2 regions of the Rhodococcus sp. P4_B6 genome follow, and region 2 is predicted to be linked to the other one. Evidence: riboswitches for the same ligand, from Rfam matches in the RefSeq annotation. Region 2 holds a riboswitch; the other holds the start of a gene.

Region 1 (6,980 bases), on a different contig from region 2:
ACACCGCCACGCGCCCGACGTCCATTTGGCACGGCACGCTCGAGGGATTGAAGTTCGTGTGGCACAACCGGCTCCTGCGCACGATCGCGCTCGTGGACATGGCGGTGGTCGCGCTGTACATGCCGGTCGAGTCAGTGGTGTTCCCGGTGTACTTCACCGAACTCGACAAACCTGCGCAACTCGGTTCGGTCCTGATGGCGCTCAGCATCGGCGGCGTGGTGGGCGCCCTCGCCTACGGACCGCTCGCGCCGTTCGTGTCGCGCCGGATGCTGATGGTGGTGGCGGTGACGGTGCTGGGCGCAGCGATGGTCGCGATGGCGTTCCTGCCGCCGCTGTGGGCGATTCTGGCGCTGGCTCTCCTGCAGGGTCTGGTGTTCGGTCCGGTCGGCCCGATCGCCAACTACGCCATGCAGACTCGCAGTCCGGAGCACATGCGCGGCCGGGTCACCGGGGTCATGACGTCCACGGCGTATGCGGCGGGTCCGCTGGGCTACCTGCTGGCCGGTCCGATCCTCGACAAGTGGGGTATCCAGCCGACGTTCTTCGTGCTCGCGATCCCGGTCCTGATCATCGGGCTGGCGTGCTTCGCGCTGCCCGTGCTGAAGGAACTGGACGATAAGGTGCCGGTCAGTTGAACCCCATGACGTCGTTGCCCCAGGCGACCCGCATCTCGTGGTCCGGGTCCTTCACCAGCGTGTCCGCGCCGTCGATCAGCAACGTGGCGCGGTCCTCCTCGTCGTAGGGGGCCCAGTGCTTGGACGCGTCCAGGGCGGCGGGGACACCGTGCCGCGCGAACGCGAGCCACCGGCGCTGGATGCGGCCCGACACCTCGAGTGCCGTCTTCCGGCCGCCGAGCCAGAACGTCGGGTCGATGTTGAGGGTGTCGAAATTGCCGAAGACGTACGGGAGTTCGGTGGCGTGCCCGGCTCCGATGCGCGCGGCCTTGAGCATCGGGGTGGCCTGGTCGAACCGGTACATCCACGTCGGCGAGTGCCTGCTGTGGGCGTCGGCCACCCACAGGGCGGGCATCCGGAACGCGGCGTCGCGGGACATCGCGAGTGCGCCCTTCGGTTTGCCGCGGTCCGGGTACACAGACAGGATGTCGGCGAGGCGGGCCGCGGGCAGTTCCGGGTGATCGGTCGCGATCGCCCGCAGCATCTCCTGCACCGAATCCGAAGTGACCGGCAGCAGAGGCGATTTCATGAACTTGAAGATCGACGACTCGTCCTTGTTGGAACCGATGATGAGGGGGATCCGGTGGGAGTAGCCCTTCTGGAACGCGGCCACCGGGTAGCGGGGCAGGAAGTCGCGGTCCACCACGGGCGCCATGGCGAGTGTGCCCGGGATCTTCGTCGGCACCTCGTTGACGAGGGTGTCGCTGGCCTCGATGACCGTGCGGTACGGGAGGCGCAGCAACGTGTCGATCCGGGCGGGTTCCACGTCGAGGATGTCGAGGAACTGCTTCGCGACCGTGGCCGCCCGCTCGCTGCCGTACACCGACGTGGCGGGTGGGCTCTGGGCGATCGCGCGGTGGAACAACCCGTCCGCACTCGGGCACGTCATCAGGGTGGTGATCGACCCGGCTCCCGACGACTCCCCGAACACCGTCACCTCGTCCGGGTCACCGCCGAACGACGCGATGTTCTCGCGCACCCATTCGAGGGCGGCGACCTGGTCGCGCAGCCCGCAGTTGGTCTCGAACACCCGCTCCGCCGTCGAGAACGACGACAGGTCGAGGAAGCCGAGCGCCCCGACCCGGTAGTTGAACGAGACCAGCACGACGTCGCCGAGAGTGGACAGGATCCGCCCGTTGTAGATGCCCTGGGCCGCGGTTCCCAGGCAGTAGGCGCCGCCGTGGATCCACACCATCACCGGCCGCGGGATGCCGTCGGGCCTGGGTGCCCACACGTTGACCGACAGGCAGTCCTCGTCCATCTCGAGTCCGGCGTCGATCGGGACGGCGGTGCCGTGGCCCTGCGGGGCCATCGGGCCGAAGTCGACGCAGTCGCGCACGCCGTCCCACGGTGCGGGCGGGGCCGGCGCCCGGAACCGCAGATCGCCGACGGTGGCGGCGGCGAACGGGATGCCCTTCCACGCGTAGACGTCGCCTTCGGGATAGCCGCGCACGTCGCCGTCCCGGGCGCGGACGACGAGTGTGTCGCCTGACTTCTCGACATCCACGGCCGAATCTCCTCACGCAGCGCGTACGGGAATCTCTCGCCAAACTACCAACGATGCGCAGGCAGGACCGTTCGAACGCGATATAGATCAACCGCGCGCTAACATGTGCTCCGTGGCCGCATCGACCGATCCCGAGGGCAAGAGTCTCCTCGACTACCCGCGGCCGTCCGTGGCGGTCGACGTCGCCGTCCTCACCGTCGACGGCGCCGAGCTGAAAGTGCTTGTGGTTCCGCACCGTTCGGGCCGGCTCGCGCTTCCGGGCACCTTCCTCCACAAGGGCGAGCGGCTGCGGGACGCCGCCGAGCGGTGCCTGCGGATCAAGGCCGGACTGGCGGGTGCCGAGTTCCACCAGTTGGCGATGTTCGACGACCCCGCCCGCGACGACCGCGGGTGGGTGCTGTCGATGACGCACGGTGCGGCGCTGCCGCGCACGGCACTCCCCCGCGACGCCCTGCTGATCCCCGTCGACGGCGACCGGGTGACGCAGGACCTCGCGTTCGACCACGCGGACGTCGTCACCCTCGCCGTCGCCGACCTGCGCGAGCGGTACGCGCGGTCCGTCGACCCGTCGGGGCTGGCCGGCGACACGTTCACGGTGCTCGAACTCCGCCGGGTCTACGAGGTGGTGTTCGGCCGTCCCCTCCCGAAGGACTCGTTCCGCCGGCACATGATGCCCGCCCTCGAGCACACCGGCGACATGGCCGTCGTCGGGACCGGCAGGCCCGCCGAGATCTACACGCGCGGCCCCGCGCCCCTCCCGCCGGGAGCGGCCGCGTTCCTCGCAGGCTGAGCCCGTCCACCCACCCGGGGCCTTTCCGTTCGCGGCACGGCCGGTGCTAGGGTCGGCTTGTTCTGACACGGGGTGCTCCGCACGGGCGGGGCTGAGAACACACCCGGGAACCTGCTCAGGTAATGCTGACGAAGGGATGTCAACGTTGTGAATAGCTCTGTCCAAGGTGCTGCGGGCGCAGGCCAGCACGCCCGATTCACGGACCACTTGTGGGACCGGACCAAGGTGCTGCGCGAAGCGATCGACGAACTCGAGTTCCTCCGCCGCCTCGGCGACGGAACACTGCCGCTGGACGTGTTCCGCACGTACATCGAGCAGGATTTCCTGTACCTGACCGGATACGCGAAGGCCCTGTCCCTGGTCGCCGCGCATGCGCCGGGCCCCGTCGAGGCCGGCTTCTGGGCCGGCTCGGCAGCCGAGGCCGCCACGGTCGAGGCGACATTGCACCAGAATCTGCTGACCAGCGGACGGCTCCCCGCGTCGGACGCCGAACCGCAGCATTCGCAGGCCTGCCTCGGGTACATCTCCTACCTGACGGCGGTCGCCGCCACCGAGCCGTACGCGGTGTCCGCCGCCGCGGTGCTGCCGTGCTTCTGGATCTACGCCGACGTGGGACGCCGGCTGGCGGCGAGCGCCCGGGACGTGCTGGCCGCCGACCCGACGCACCCGTACGCACAGTGGGTGACCACGTACGACGCGGAGGAGTTCCACGCCGCCGTCGCGAAGGCCCGCGAACTCGTGGACGCCGCCGCGGAGGCCGCGACCGACGCCCAGCGCGAGGCGATGGTGGAGGCGTTCACGATCGCCAGCCGCTACGAACTCATGTTCTGGGACACCGCACTCAACAAGCAGGAATGGCCGGCGTCGTGACACTTTTCTCCCGTACCAAGCGCGCTGCCACCGCAGCCGTCATCCTCGTCTCGGCCCTGTCGATGCTCACCGGCTGCGCCGGCGACTCACAGTCCGACGACACCATCCGGTTCGCACTCGACTGGACGCCGAACACCAACCACACCGGACTGTTCGTCGCCCAGCAGGAGGGCTGGTTCGCGGACGCCGGACTCGACGTGCAGGTTCTGCCGTACAACGACACCTCACCCGACACCCTCGTCGACGCCGGCAACGCGGAGTTCGGCGTGAGCTTCCAGAGTTCCGCGACGTTCTCGAAGGCCGCGGGCGCCCAGACCACGTCGGTCATGGCCCCGCTGCAGCACTGGGCGACGGGCATCGCGGTGAAGGCGGATCGCGCCGACATCACCCGCCCCCGGGATCTCGACGGCAAGATCTACGCCGGTTTCGCGGACCCCGACGGCGAGGAGACGCTGAAGCAGATCATCCGGAACGACGGCGGCAAGGGCGAATTCACCACCGTCACGCTCGGCACGTCGGCCTACGAGGCCGTGTACTCCGGCACCGCCGACTTCACCGTGTCGTTCTTCGGCTGGGAGGGCATCGAGGCCGAGCACCGGGGCACCCCGATGCGCTACTTCCACTACACCGACTACGGCTTCCCGGACGCGTACGCACTCGTCATCGAGGGCAACGAGCAGTGGATGGACGAGCATCCCGAGCAGGCCCGCAAGTTCGTCCAGGCCCTGCAGCGCGGCTACCAGTTCGCCGCCGACCGGCCGGACGAGGCCGCGCAGATGTTGATCGACGCCAACCCCGGCGCCTTCACGGACGAGTCCCTCGTGCGGGAGAGCCAGCAGATGCTGTCCTCCGAGTACATGAAGGACGCTTCCGGAAAGGTCGGGACACAGACGGCCGAGCAGTGGGCGGGGTACTCCGGTTTCCTGTTCCAGCACGGCCTGCTCACTGGCCCCGACGGGGCACCGCTGACCACGGAACCCGACTGGTCGACGTATTTCACCAATGAGTACCTCGCTCAGCCCTGACCCGACCCTCCGGACCCCGGCCCCGGGCACGTCCCCGCTGCTGCGGCGGGTACTGCCCGCGGTCGTGGTCGTGGCGCTGCTGGTCGTCGCGTGGCAGGTGTACGTGACGGTCAGCGGTATCCGGCCGCAGGTGCTGCCGTCGCCGCTGCGGGTCGTCCAGCAGGGTTGGCGGGCGCGGGACGCCATCTCCGGTCACGCCTCCGCGACACTGCAGGTGACGCTGATCGGGTTCGCCGTGTCCCTGCTCTGCGCGTGGGCTCTCGCCGTGCTCGTGGACTTCTCGCCGTGGCTGCGACGCGCATTCGTTCCGCTGTTCGTCGTGTCGCAGACGCTGCCGATCATCGCGATCGCGCCGCTGATGATCATCTGGTTCGGATTCGGTCTGCTGCCGAAGGTCCTCGTGATCGCCCTCGCCACGTTCTTCCCCATGACGATCGGCCTGATCGAGGGTTTCGCCGCCGCCGACCGGGAGGCGGGTGCGCTGTTGCGCAGCATGGGCGCCTCCCGGTGGCAGGAATTCCGCTACGTGCGGCTGCCCTCGGCCATCCCCCGGTTCTTCACCGCCCTGCGCATCGGCATCACGTACGCCGTCGTGGGTGCCGTGTTCGCCGAATACGTCGGGGCCACGTCCGGTCTCGGCATCTACATGGCCACGCAGAAGAACTCCTTCCGCACCGACCTCGTGCTGGCGGCGGTGCTCGTCACCGCCGTGATCAGCGTCAGCCTCTACCTGCTCACGTTCGCGGTGGAGCGCGTCGTCGCCCCCTGGATCAAGAACGAGAGAGCCCGGCATGAGTGAGACCGCGCGCGTCGCACTGTCCGGACTGAGCAAGGGATTCCCCGTCCGCGGCGGCATCCGTCCCGTCCTCGACAACGTCTCGTTCACCGTCGAACCGGGCGAGTTCGTGTCGGTGATCGGCCCCAGCGGGTGCGGGAAGAGCACCGCGTTCGCCATGCTCGCCGGACTCGACCAACCGGACGCCGGCACCGTCACGATCGGCGGCGAGCCCGTGCGTCCCGCGGGCAGTGGCCCGTCGAACTGCGCGTACATGCCGCAGAAGGACCTGCTGTTCCCGTGGCGCAGCGTCCTCGACAACACCACCCTCGGACTCGAGGTGCAGGGCGTGCCCCGGAAACAGGCGCGGGACAAAGCCCGGGAACTGTTTTCCGTCTTCGGTCTCGGCGGGTTCGAGGACGCCCGCCCCAGCCAGCTGTCCGGCGGCATGCGACAGCGCGCCGCGATGCTGCGGACCGTCGTCCAGGACCGGCCCGTGCTGCTGCTCGACGAGCCGTTCGGCGCCCTGGATTCGTTGACCCGCACCGAGATGCAGACCTGGTTGCAGGACGTGTGGCAGCGCTACCGGTGGACCGTCCTGATGATCACCCACGACATCCGGGAGGCCGTCTACCTGTCGGACCGGGTGGTCGTGCTGTCCGCCCGGCCCGCCACCGTGCGGCGCGAGGTGACGGTGGGCCTGCCCCGCCCCCGCGAACTGTCGATGATGACGTCACCCGAATTCGCGGACGTCGAACACGAACTGCTCGGCGTGCTGCACGAGGAATCGCGGCGGGCCCTCGTCGAGCAGGAGTCGGGCAGACGCTGAAACCCGCGGCGCCTCCAAGCAGTAGCGTCTCAGAGTAGTGCCGCCTCCAGTTCGCCGAGGGCAGCCTCCAGGTAGTGGAGGATGCGTTGCAGGCTCGGCACCGAGCGGCGGCACCCGATGACACCGAAATCGAGGTTGCCGCCGTTGGTGGTGAGCGTGATGTTCAGCGCCTGCCCGTCCAGCACCACCGACGTCGGGTAGATGCCGTCCAGCCGGGACCCGTTCCAGTACATGGTCTTCCGCGGTCCCGGGACGTTGGAGATGATCACGTTGAACGGCGGCGGCGTGAAGCGGACGAACCCCGGCACCGGCGTCAGGGCGATCGGTGACATGTTGACCGCGGACCACGCCAGCGCCTGCAACGAGGTGAGGCTGCCGAACAATTCCTTTCCCTGCGACATGGACGCGGAGATCGCCGTCAGACGCTCCGCCGGGTCGTCGACGTCCGTCGCCAGGTTGCACAACGTCACCCCCACCGCGTTGCCGCCGGAGTCGGCCTTCTGCTCGTCG
Region 2 (10,745 bases):
ATGTGAGAAGAATGCCGGAACCTGCGGCCGGTGCGCATCGGCCGCAGGTCTACTCCCGACTCGTCCCCTGGTACCGGTCGGACCCCGAACCGGACCCCGACTCGACCCCGAGTTCTACGACGACGCCTGCGCCCAGAACCGCTTGGGGATGCGGCCCGCGTGCCGGGCCTCGTACCCCGCCACCACGGCCCCGCGCATCGCCGACGCCATGAGCGCCGGATCCTTCGCCCTGGTCACCGCCGTGGCCAGCAGGACGGCGTCGCAGCCGAGTTCCATCGCGAGGGTCGCGTCGCTGGCGGTCCCGATGCCGGCGTCGAGGATGACCGGTACCCCGGCACCCTCCACGATCATCTCGATGTTGTGCGGGTTCGCGATACCGAGCCCGGTGCCGATCGGCGAACCCAGCGGCATCACGGCCACGCAGCCGACGTCCTCGAGCCTGCGGGCCAGGACCGGGTCGTCGGTGGTGTACGGCAGGACGACGAATCCGTCGTCGACCAGTTGCTCGGCGGCGCTGACCAACTCGATGGCGTCGGGCATGAGGGTGCGTTCGTCGGCGATGACCTCGAGCTTCACCCAGTCGGTTTCGAGCGCCTCCCGGGCGAGTTGCGCCGTCAGCACCGCCTCGGCCGCACCGCGACACCCCGCGGTGTTGGGCAGCGGCGCGATGTCGAGCCGGCGCAGCAGGTCCAGCACCCCGGTGCCGCCGACGGCGTCGACGCGGCGCATCGCGACCGTGGTCAGCTCGGTGCCGGACGCGACGAGCGCCTCTTCGAGCACCGTCAGGTTGGCGGCGCCACCGGTGCCCATGATCAACCGTGAACCGAACGTGCGGCCCGCGATCGTGAGGCCCTTCTGCACGCCGGGCGTCGCGTCAGCCACCCTGCACCGCCGTGAGGATCTCGATCTCCCAGCCCCGGACCACGAGCTCGTCCCAACGGGCGCGGGGGAACACGGCGCCGTTCACGGCCACCGCGATTCCCTTGGTCGGCAGGTTCAGCACCTCCAGCAGCCCGGTGACGGTCAACGGTTCCGTGAACTCGTGATCCTCGCCGTTGACGCTGATGCCGATCGGCACCACTACTTGCTGCTCACTCATCTCTACCTCGCTACTTTCTCGAAACGTTCGGGGTCTGCGGCTTTCGCCTCGACCAGTGCCGAGCCCTCCAACAATGCCACCGTCGCGTCGGCGGTCACCGGAGTGAGCAGGATGCCGTTGCGGCCGTGTCCCGTCGCCACCACGACCCGATCGGACACCCGGCCGATCAGCGGCAGGTTGTCCGGGGTCATCGGACGCAGACCCGCCGAGGTCTCACGCAGTTCGTACTCGCCGATGGCGGGCATCAGCGCCTCCGCGTCCGCGATCAGGTCCCGCACACCGGCCACCGTGACCTGCGTGTCGTTGCCCGATTCGTACTGGGTGGCTCCGACGACGATGCCGTCGGCACGCGGCACCAGGTAGGCGGGTCTGCCGTGGACGCTGCCGCGGATGGTCCGGCCCGGCGCGGGGGTCACCCCGGGACGGGCCCGCAACCGCAGGATCTCGCCCTTCACCGGGCGCACCGGAAGTCCCGGCCACAGTGCCGGTGACGCGATGCCCGCGGTGACGACGATCTGGTCCGCGCCCAGCCCGTCCAGACTGCGCACGGCCTCACCGATCAGCTCCACCCCGGCGTCGACGGCACACCGTTGCAACGCCTGCAGGAGCAGCCTGTTGTCGACGGCCAGTTCGTCGACGGCCAAGAGCCCTAACCGGACTCCGCGACCCAGCATCGGCTCGAGGGCGCGGACCTCGGCGCGATTCAGGATCTGCAGATCCCGGCCCTGCGCCCCCACCCACTCGGCGATGGTCCGGAGGTCTTCGGCGTCGGCGCCGTCCAACGCGACGGTGAGCGAACCCTCCGACGTGAACAGGTCGACGCCGGCCCCGGCCTCCAGTTCCTTCCCGAACTCGGGCCACCGGTCGAGCGACGCGCTCCCCAGTTCGAGGACGCTCTCCTCACCGGGCCAGCCCTCGGACAGCGGGGCGAGCATGCCGCCCGCCACCCAGGACGCTCCCGAACCGATCGACGGGTCGTACAGCTTCACCGACCAGCCGTTGCGGGCTGCTCGCCACGCAATCGACAGGCCGATCACTCCGCCTCCGACGACGGATACCGATCTCGCCATTGAACTCCACCTCACTTCCTGCGCCGGCATGATCCGGGTCAGGTATGACGGTCGGGCTCGGCGTGAGCCCCTCTCAGCCCCACGTTCCCCGGGACTCCCGTGTTGCACTTTCACCGTAGAGGCTACCGTCATGCCGTGACCACCTCACATCACAGCAACCTCACGGACCGTCGGCGCCGCCTCGGAACAGCACGTTTGTACCTGTGCACCGATGCTCGGCGCGAGAAGGGCGACCTGGCGCAGTTCGCCGAGGCCGCGCTGTCCGGCGGCGTCGACATCATCCAGCTCCGCGACAAGGGCTCGGCCGGTGAGAAGAAGTTCGGCACGATGGACGCCAGGGACGAACTGGCGGCACTGTCGGTGCTCGCGGCCGCGGCCAGGCGGCACGGGGCGCTGCTCGCCGTCAACGACCGGGCCGACATGGCGCTGGCCGCAGGCGCCGACGTCCTGCACCTCGGCCAGGGCGATCTGCCCGTCCCCTACGCGCGGACCGTCGTGGGTTCGGATGTGCTGATCGGCCGGTCCACGCACAGCCGCGCCCAGGCCAGCCTCGCGGCGATCGAGGACGGCGTCGACTACTTCTGCACCGGACCGGTGTGGGCGACCCCCACCAAGCCCGGGCGGACCGCGTCGGGCATCGACCTGGTGCGCTCGACCGCCGACTCCGCGCCGAACCGCCCGTGGTTCGCGATCGGCGGCATCGACGAGTCCCGGGTTCCGGAGATCCTCGCCGCAGGCGCCGACCGGATCGTCGTCGTGCGGGCCATCACCGAGGCCCGCGACCCGCAGGCCGCCGCGCGCTCACTGTCCGCCCTGCTGCAGCAGAACGCGTAGTTACGCCTGCTGGAGCCAGTCTCGCACCGTGGCGGGCGGTAGGACCACGACCGTGGCGGGCAACTGTTCGATCAGCTCGGGGTCGGTGGTGACGACCGCGGTCACCGTCCCCAGCGTGGTGCCGTGACCTGCCGGTTCGGCGAGGCGACCGACCGTGTCCAGTGCCTCGAGCACCTCGACGCGCGGCAGCCACCCGTAGGTGCCGTCGGGCAGGTGCACGGTGCGGGGCAGTGCCTTCGACAGCTGCGCGAGCGCGCCGCTCTCACCCAGCACGTCGTACCGGTCGAGCAGCAGCCGCACCTCGGTGGTGCGCAGTTGCGGCCACCCCGCTTCGAACCCGGGGTGCAGTGGCAACCCGGCGACGTCGGTTTCCCGCACCCAGCGCAGTTCGGTGCTCTCACCGTTCGCGACGGTGGGCAGTGGACGCTCGGCGTCGGCGATCACCGTGGTGTAACTCCAGCCGCTCGCGGCCTTCATGGTGACGACCTCGGTGCGGACTCTGATGGCCGCACTCTCGATGCCGGCTTCCTCGTGCGCCTCGCGTACCGCGGCGTGGGTCGTGGTCTCGTGGCTGTCCCGGGCACCGCCCGGCAACGCCCACGTCCCGCCCTGGTGGCTCCAGGCCGCACGGTGCTGTAAGAGCACGGCCGGCGTCTCGTCCGGGAGCGGCGCACGCAGCAACAACCCGGCCGCACCGTGCTTGCCCCAATGACGACTGCCGTCCGGCCCGGTCGCCCAGCCGTCACCGTCACCACGCATCGACTACCCCTGTCCGACCTGATGGGTCTCCCTGCAGTTCCCTCACACTAACGGTTTCTGCCGGAAGTGCCCGATATCCCCAGTCACCGACTCCTGCTTATATGCTCCCCACAAGGTGCGGCCGTGACACGGGAGGGGTGCGACGTGGTTCTGCGTGAGGCGCCGTCGATCGAACCCCACGGCAGCCGCGCCCTGTCTGCCGCCGCGGACGACGACGTCGACCCCGCCGTCGCGCGTCGTAAGGAACTTCGGGCCTTCCTGGGGTCGACACCCGCCAAGCTCACCGCCCTCGGCGCGCTCCTGGTGCTGCTCACCCTGACCGCCGGATTCGTGGCCGCGTCGACCGTGAACGGCAGGGAGGCCACCCTCGACAGCGTCCTCGCCGAGACCGAACCGCTGTCGTTCTCGGCGCAGAACCTCTACAGCGCCCTGTCGGTGGCGGACGCCGCGGCCACCACCGCGTTCATCTCCGGCGGTCTCGAACCCCCCGAACTCCGGGACACGTACGCGCAGGCGCTCGGCACGGCCTCCGCCGACCTCGTGTACGCGTCCGGCGGGCTCGCCCCCAGCGACGTGGACAGCAGGCGCCTTCTCGCCTCCATCTCCACCGACCTCAGCGTCTACTCCGGTCTCGTCGAGACCGCGCGGGCCAACAACCGCACCGGTCACCCCGTGGGCGCGGCCTACCTCAGCGAGGCATCCACGCTGATGCAGACGAGCATGCTGCCGAAGGCCCAGGAGTTGCACGCCCGGCAGGAAACCGACGTCGCGGACATACAGCGGGACTACTCCCGTCCACCCTGGACGGCGCTGATCCTGGTCCTCGTCGCGCTCGTCGCGCTGCTCGTCGCGCAGGTCGTCCTCGCACGGCTGAGCAGGCGCACGTTCAATCTCGGGTTGATCCTGGCGTCGTCGTGCACCGCGATCCTCCTCGTGTGGATGCTGGTCGCCGGGTTGGTCTCCTCCCTCGACACCAAGCGGGCGCTGACCCAGGGCGCCCGACCGATGCACGAGTTGACCGCGGCGCGCATCCTGGCGCAGCAGGCGCGCACCGAGGAGACGCTCAAACTGGTCCGCCGGGACTCTAACGGCGACTACGACGCCGTCTTCGAGGACAAGTCCGGTCAGCTCGACACCCTGCTGTCGGGCTATCCGCACGACGGCGACCGCGCGGTCGGCCACGACGAGGTGGTGCGGGCCGAGGACGCCTGGAAAAGCTGGTCTTCGGCGCACGATCGCATGAACGAGATCCTCGCGAAGGGCGACTTCGTTTCGGCGGCAACGGTTGCCATCGGGCCGGGACCCTCGGATTCCGCGGCCCAGTTCACCGCCGTCGACGATGCGCTCACCGACGGGATCGGGACCGCCCGCGACCATCTGCGGTCGAACGTCGAGTCCGCGGCCCGGGTGCTGACCGCACTCGGTTCCGGCGCCCTCGTCCTCACGCTCGTCGCGTTCGCCGGAATTATCATCGGGTTGTGGCCTCGGTTGAGGGAATACCAGTGAGGCGGCACCGGATCGCGCTGGTGCTGCTGGCGGCCACGTTGCTGATCGGCGGGTGCGCCGAGGCCGCTCCGGAGCACGTCGGATCGCCGAACGTGTCCTACACCGAACCCCCGCTTCCCGCGGCCGCGGCACCGGCCCCCGAGACCAGCGCCGCCCCGCCTGCTCCCGAGAAGGACTGCGGCGACCCCACCGCGAGCCTGCGCCCGTTCCCCGACTCCGACACGCCGATGCCGACGGTCGACGCCATCCGCGCGCGGGGGCGTCTCGTCGTCGGCCTCGACACGGGCAGCAACCTGATGAGTTTCCGCGCTCCCGCGACCGGCGCCGTCGAGGGCTTCGACGTCGACGTCGCCCGGGAGATCTCGCGGGACCTGTTCGGCGACCCGGACCGGCTCGACTACCGCATTCTCACGTCGGCGAATCGTGAGAAGGCGCTGCAGGAGTCGATGGTCGACATCGTGGCGAAGACGATGACCATCACCTGCGACCGCAAGGAACGGGTGGCGTTCTCCTCCGAGTACTTCGAGGCGCAGCAGCGGGTTCTGGTCGTGAAGGGATCCCCGATCCGCAGCGCCGCCGACCTGGGCGGAAAGCGGGTCTGCGTCGTCCGCGGCACGACGTCGCTGACCCGGTTGCAGAAGGTCGCGCCGACCGCCGAGATCCTCACGGTCCCCATGTGGTCGGATTGCCTGGTGGTCCTGCAGCAGCGGCAGGTCGACGCGGTGAGCACCGACGACACGATCCTCGCCGGCCTGGCGTCCCAGGACCCGTACCTCGAGATCGTGGGGGACAGCATGGGCGCCGAACCGTACGGCATCGGCATCACCAAGGCGAACGAGGACCTCGTGCGGTTCGTCAACCGCACACTCGAACGGATCCGCAGCGACGGAACCTGGACCAGAATGTACGACCAGTGGCTGTCGGTGCTGGGCCCGTCCCCCGCCCCGCCGTCCGCCGTGTACCAGGACTGAGGGGACGCATGCCGCAACATTCGAAGAACCCCGAGTCCACCGACCCGGACCTCGCCACCCAGGCCGCGGTCCGGGAACCCGAGGACGAGGCCACGCAGGCAGCAGTTCGGGAAGAGCTGGACGAGGCCACGCAAGCAGCAGTTCGGGAAGAACTGGACGAGGGGCCGGCCACCCAGGCGGCGCCGACGTCCCGGCCGTCGGGTGCGTCCGGCACCGGTCGCTCGACGCGGTCACCGCGCACCCGGTCCGGGCAGCGCCTGCGTCTCGGCGGCGGACTCGTCGAGGTGCCCGTCGTCAAGACACTCGACCCGGCGTCGGCGGTGATGACCGACCCGAAGGTCCCCGAGGGCAAGCGCTTCTGCTGGAAGTGCAACAAGCCGGTCGGCCGCAGCGGCCCCACGTCCGAGGCCTCCGAGTTCGGTCTGTGCCCCTCGTGCGGAGCGACTTTCGACTTCCGGCCGCTCCTCGATCCGAACGAACTGATCGGCGGCCAGTACGAGGTGCAGGGCTGCATCGCGCACGGCGGCCTCGGCTGGATCTACCTGGCCATCGACCGCAACGTCAGCGACAGGTGGGTGGTTCTCAAGGGGCTGTTGCACTTCGGCGACGCCGAGGCGCAGGCGGTGGCGGTGGCCGAACGCCAGTTCCTCGCCGAGGTGGCGCACCCGAGCATCGTGAAGATCTTCAACTTCGTGGAGCATCCCCGGTCGGACGGAACCCCGATGGGCTACATCGTCATGGAGTACGTGGGCGGTCATTCGCTGCGCGACGTCCTGTCGACGCACATCAGGCCCGAGCGCATGCCGGTCGAGCAGGCCATCGCGTACGTGCTCGAAATCCTTCCCGCACTGACATATCTACACTCCACCGGTCTGGTGTACAACGACCTCAAACCCGACAACGTGATGGTCACCGAGGACGCCCTGAAGCTGATCGACCTCGGCGCCGTCGCCGGCATCGAGGACTACGGGTACCTGTACGGCACGCCCGGGTATCAGGCGCCGGAGATCGTCAAGACCGGCCCGACCGTGGCCTCCGACATCTACACGGTGGGGCGCACACTCGCAGTGCTGACGCTCGACATGCCGTCCGACAAGGGCCGGTACCTCGACGGGATCCCCTCCCCCGAGCAGGCGCCGCTCCTGACAGAATACGAGTTCTTCCACCGACTCCTGTTGCGCGCCACCGACCCCGATCCGAGCAGGCGGTTCGCGTCCGCCGAGGAGATGGCCGGTCAGCTCACCGCCGTACTCCGCGAGGTGCTCGCGCAGCAGACCGGCGAGGAGCATCCCGGACTGTCGACCGTGTTCAGCAAGCAACGAACGACTTTCGGCACGAACGAGGCCGTCGAGCAGACGGACGTGTACGTCGACGGCGTCGAACGGGACAGGAATCTCGACCCGCTGTCGGTGGCGCAGGCCCTGGCGGTGCCGCTGATCGACCCGGCCGACCCCAACGCCCAGCTCCTGGCCGCCGCGGTGCACAGCGAACCGCAGCAGACCCTCGATTCCATTCGGCACGCCCGCGAGAGCGGTATCGAGCGGGTCGTCGGCGACCTGGACGTGTCGTTCTCCCGGGAACTGACCCTCGCCGAGATCAAGGCGCACCTCGACCTCGGGGACGCCGCCACCGCGACCACACTCCTCCGCGACCTGGAGGCGGAGATGGGCGGGAACTGGCGCGTCGACTGGTACGCCGGACTCGCGACGCTGATCGACGGCGAGTACGAGACGGCATTCCCCCGGTTCGAGTCCGTGCTGCAGGCGATGCCCGGTGAAACGGCTCCCAAACTTGCCCTCGCGGCCACCGCCGAACTGATTCTGCAGCACTGCGAAAGCTCCGATTCCCACCGGTGGCGGACCTTCGCCGAGAAGTACTACCGGACGGTGTGGCGCACCGATCACAGCCTGGTGAGCGCAGCATTCGGGCTGGCCCGCCAACTCACCGAACGCGGAGATCTGCCCGGCGCCATCGCCGCGCTCGATCAGGTTCCCGCGACGTCCCGGCACTTCACCATGGCCCAGATGACGAGTGTGCTGATGCTGCTGTCCGGCAGGCCGATCGAGGAGATCGACGAGGCGGCGCTGCGGGAGGCGGCGCTCCGCGTCACCGCGCTCGCACCCGAGGAGAGCCGGGCGCTGCAGATGCGCACACTCGTGCTGGGCACGGCGCTGGACTGGATGCGTGCCGGTCACACGTCGGCAACGGAACTCGAGCAGATCCTGGGGGTGCCGTTCACCGAACGGGGACTACGCAAGGGCGCCGAGGCCGGTCTGCGGGCGCTGGCCCGCAACGCCCCCGAGCGCACCCACCGGTACACGCTGGTGGACCTCGCCAACGCCATCAGGCCCAGGAGCCTGCTGTAACACTCAGACCCCGACCAGCTCCACCGCGGCGCGGGCAATCGCGAACTCCTCGTTGGTCGGCACGACCAGCACCTGGACGTCGGACTCGTCCGCCGAGATGCGGCGGGCGTCCCGGGAATCCGCGCGGTTGCGGTCGTCGTCGACGACGATGCCGAGGCGGCCCAGCCCCGCCAGGCTGTCGCGGCGGACGTCGACGTTGTTCTCGCCGACTCCCCCGGTGAACGTGATGACGTCCACGCCGCCCAGTTCCACCAGGTAGGCGCCGATGTACTTGCGGAGCCGGTGCACGTACACGTCGTAGGCCAGCGCCGCGTCCTCGTCGCCCTCGCCGACGAGTGCCAGCAGCGCCCGGAAGTCGTTGACCCCGGACAGGCCCTTGAGTCCGGAGTGCCGGTTCAGCAGGTCGTCGATCTGATCGACACCCATGCCGCTGCGGTGCAGGTGCAGGATCACCCCGGGGTCGACGTCGCCGGACCGCGTGCCCATGACGAGACCCTCGAGCGGAGTCAGGCCCATGGACGTGTCGACGGCCAGTCCCCCGCGGATCGCGGACGCCGACGCGCCGTTCCCGAGGTGCAGCACTATCTGATTCAGCTCCGACAGGCCCCGGCCGAGGAACTCGGCCGCCCGCCCCGACACGTACTGATGCGAGGTGCCGTGGAAGCCGTACCGCCGGATGGCGTGCTCCTGCGCGACCGTCCGGTCGATCGCATACGTCGACGCCTCCGCAGGCAGCGTGTGGAAGAACGCGGTGTCGAACACGGCGACGTGCGGGATGTCCGGCAACTCCTCGCGCGCCACCTCGATCCCGATCACGTTCGCCGGATTGTGCAGCGGCGCAAGCGCCGACAGGTCCGAGATGGACTGCACCACCGCGTCGTCGATGATCGTCGGCTCGTAGAACACGTCGCCGCCGTGGACGATGCGGTGCCCGACCGCGACGATCCCCGCCTCCCGCAGCGGACGCCCCACCTCGGCGACGATGTCCGACACCATCTTCAGCCCCGCCCGGTGGTCGGCGATGTGGACGTGGCGCTCCGCCAACCCGGTGCGGTGGTGATAGACGATGCGCCCCTCGGGTTCCCCGATCCTCTCGATGAGACCGGACGCCGAGGACTTCCCGGTGTCCGGGTGGACCAGCTGGAACTTGATCGACGACGAACCGGAATTGACCACCAGGACGGAACCTTCGCTGCCTTCGCTCACTGCTCTGCTCCCTGCGCCTGGATCGCCGTGATCGCCACGGTGTTCACGATGTCCTCGACCAACGCCCCTCGCGACAGGTCGTTGACGGGTTTGTTGAGACCCTGCAGCACCGGCCCGACCGCGATCGCTCCGGCACTGCGCTGCACCGCCTTGTACGTGTTGTTGCCGGTGTTGAGGTCGGGGAAGATGAAGACCGTCGCCTTGCCCGCCACCTCCGAACCGGGCATCTTCTTGTCGGCCACGCTCTGCTCGATGGCGGCATCGTACTGAATGGGGCCTTCCACCAACAGGTCCGGCCTACGCTCCCGCACCAGTTTGGTCGCGGAGCGCACCTTGTCGACATCCGCGCCGCTGCCCGAGTCGCCCGTCGAATACGACAGCATCGCGATGCGCGGATCGATGCCGAACTGGGACGACGTCTGCGCCGACGAGATCGCGATGTCGGCCAGCTGCTCGGCCGTGGGGTCGGGCACCACCGCGCAGTCACCGTACGCGAGCACCCGGTCGGACAGGCACATCAGGAACACGCTCGACACGGTGGACACACCCGGTTGCGTCTTGATGATCTCGAACGACGGCCGGATGGTGTGCGCCGTGGTGTGCGCGGCACCGGAGACCATGCCGTCCGCGATTCCCAAGTGCACCATCATGGTTCCGAAATACGAGATGTCGGTCATCACCTCGCGGGCGCGGTCCACACTCATGCCCTTGTGGGCGCGGAGCCGCGCGTACTCCTCCGCGAACGGACCGGCATGTTCGGACGTCCGCGGGTCGAGGACCTGCGCTTCCGCGAGGTCGACACCGAGTTCCGCCGCGCGGCGACGCACCTGCACCTCGTCGCCGAGAATGGTCAACTGCGCCACCTGCCGTTGCAGCAGCCTCCCCGCCGCCCGCAGGATGCGGTCGTCGGCGCCCTCCGGGAGCACGACGTGCT

The links. Region 2 has a riboswitch for thiamine pyrophosphate ahead of thiO (glycine oxidase ThiO). Riboswitches for the same ligand answer to the same signal wherever they lie in the genome.
Region 1: it holds a riboswitch for thiamine pyrophosphate, as region 2 does, so the genes downstream of both, AC1DWT_RS23500 (TenA family protein) here and thiO (glycine oxidase ThiO) in region 2, are expected to answer to the same signal.

What each region holds. Positions count from the first base shown of each region.
Region 1 is NZ_JBFUHV010000051.1:10,380-17,359, forward strand. It holds gene AC1DWT_RS23485 (MFS transporter) at 1-635, shown strand, start outside; gene AC1DWT_RS23490 (carboxylesterase/lipase family protein) at 628-2,181, opposite strand; gene AC1DWT_RS23495 (NUDIX hydrolase) at 2,294-2,971, shown strand; TPP riboswitch at 3,030-3,125, shown strand; gene AC1DWT_RS23500 (TenA family protein) at 3,119-3,841, shown strand; gene AC1DWT_RS23505 (ABC transporter substrate-binding protein) at 3,826-4,866, shown strand; gene AC1DWT_RS23510 (ABC transporter permease) at 4,844-5,665, shown strand; gene AC1DWT_RS23515 (ABC transporter ATP-binding protein) at 5,658-6,470, shown strand; gene AC1DWT_RS23520 (WS/DGAT/MGAT family O-acyltransferase) at 6,500-6,980, opposite strand, start outside.
Region 2 is NZ_JBFUHV010000021.1:52,800-63,544, reverse strand. It holds gene AC1DWT_RS13365 (ABC transporter ATP-binding protein) at 1-2, opposite strand, end outside; gene thiG (thiazole synthase) at 115-882, opposite strand; gene thiS (sulfur carrier protein ThiS) at 875-1,099, opposite strand; gene thiO (glycine oxidase ThiO) at 1,102-2,169, opposite strand; TPP riboswitch at 2,168-2,280, opposite strand; gene thiE (thiamine phosphate synthase) at 2,305-3,003, shown strand; gene AC1DWT_RS13340 (NUDIX hydrolase) at 3,004-3,762, opposite strand; gene AC1DWT_RS13335 (hypothetical protein) at 3,886-5,268, shown strand; gene AC1DWT_RS13330 (glutamate ABC transporter substrate-binding protein) at 5,265-6,239, shown strand; gene AC1DWT_RS13325 (serine/threonine-protein kinase) at 6,248-8,605, shown strand; gene AC1DWT_RS13320 (acetate kinase) at 8,609-9,811, opposite strand; gene pta (phosphate acetyltransferase) at 9,808-10,745, opposite strand, start outside.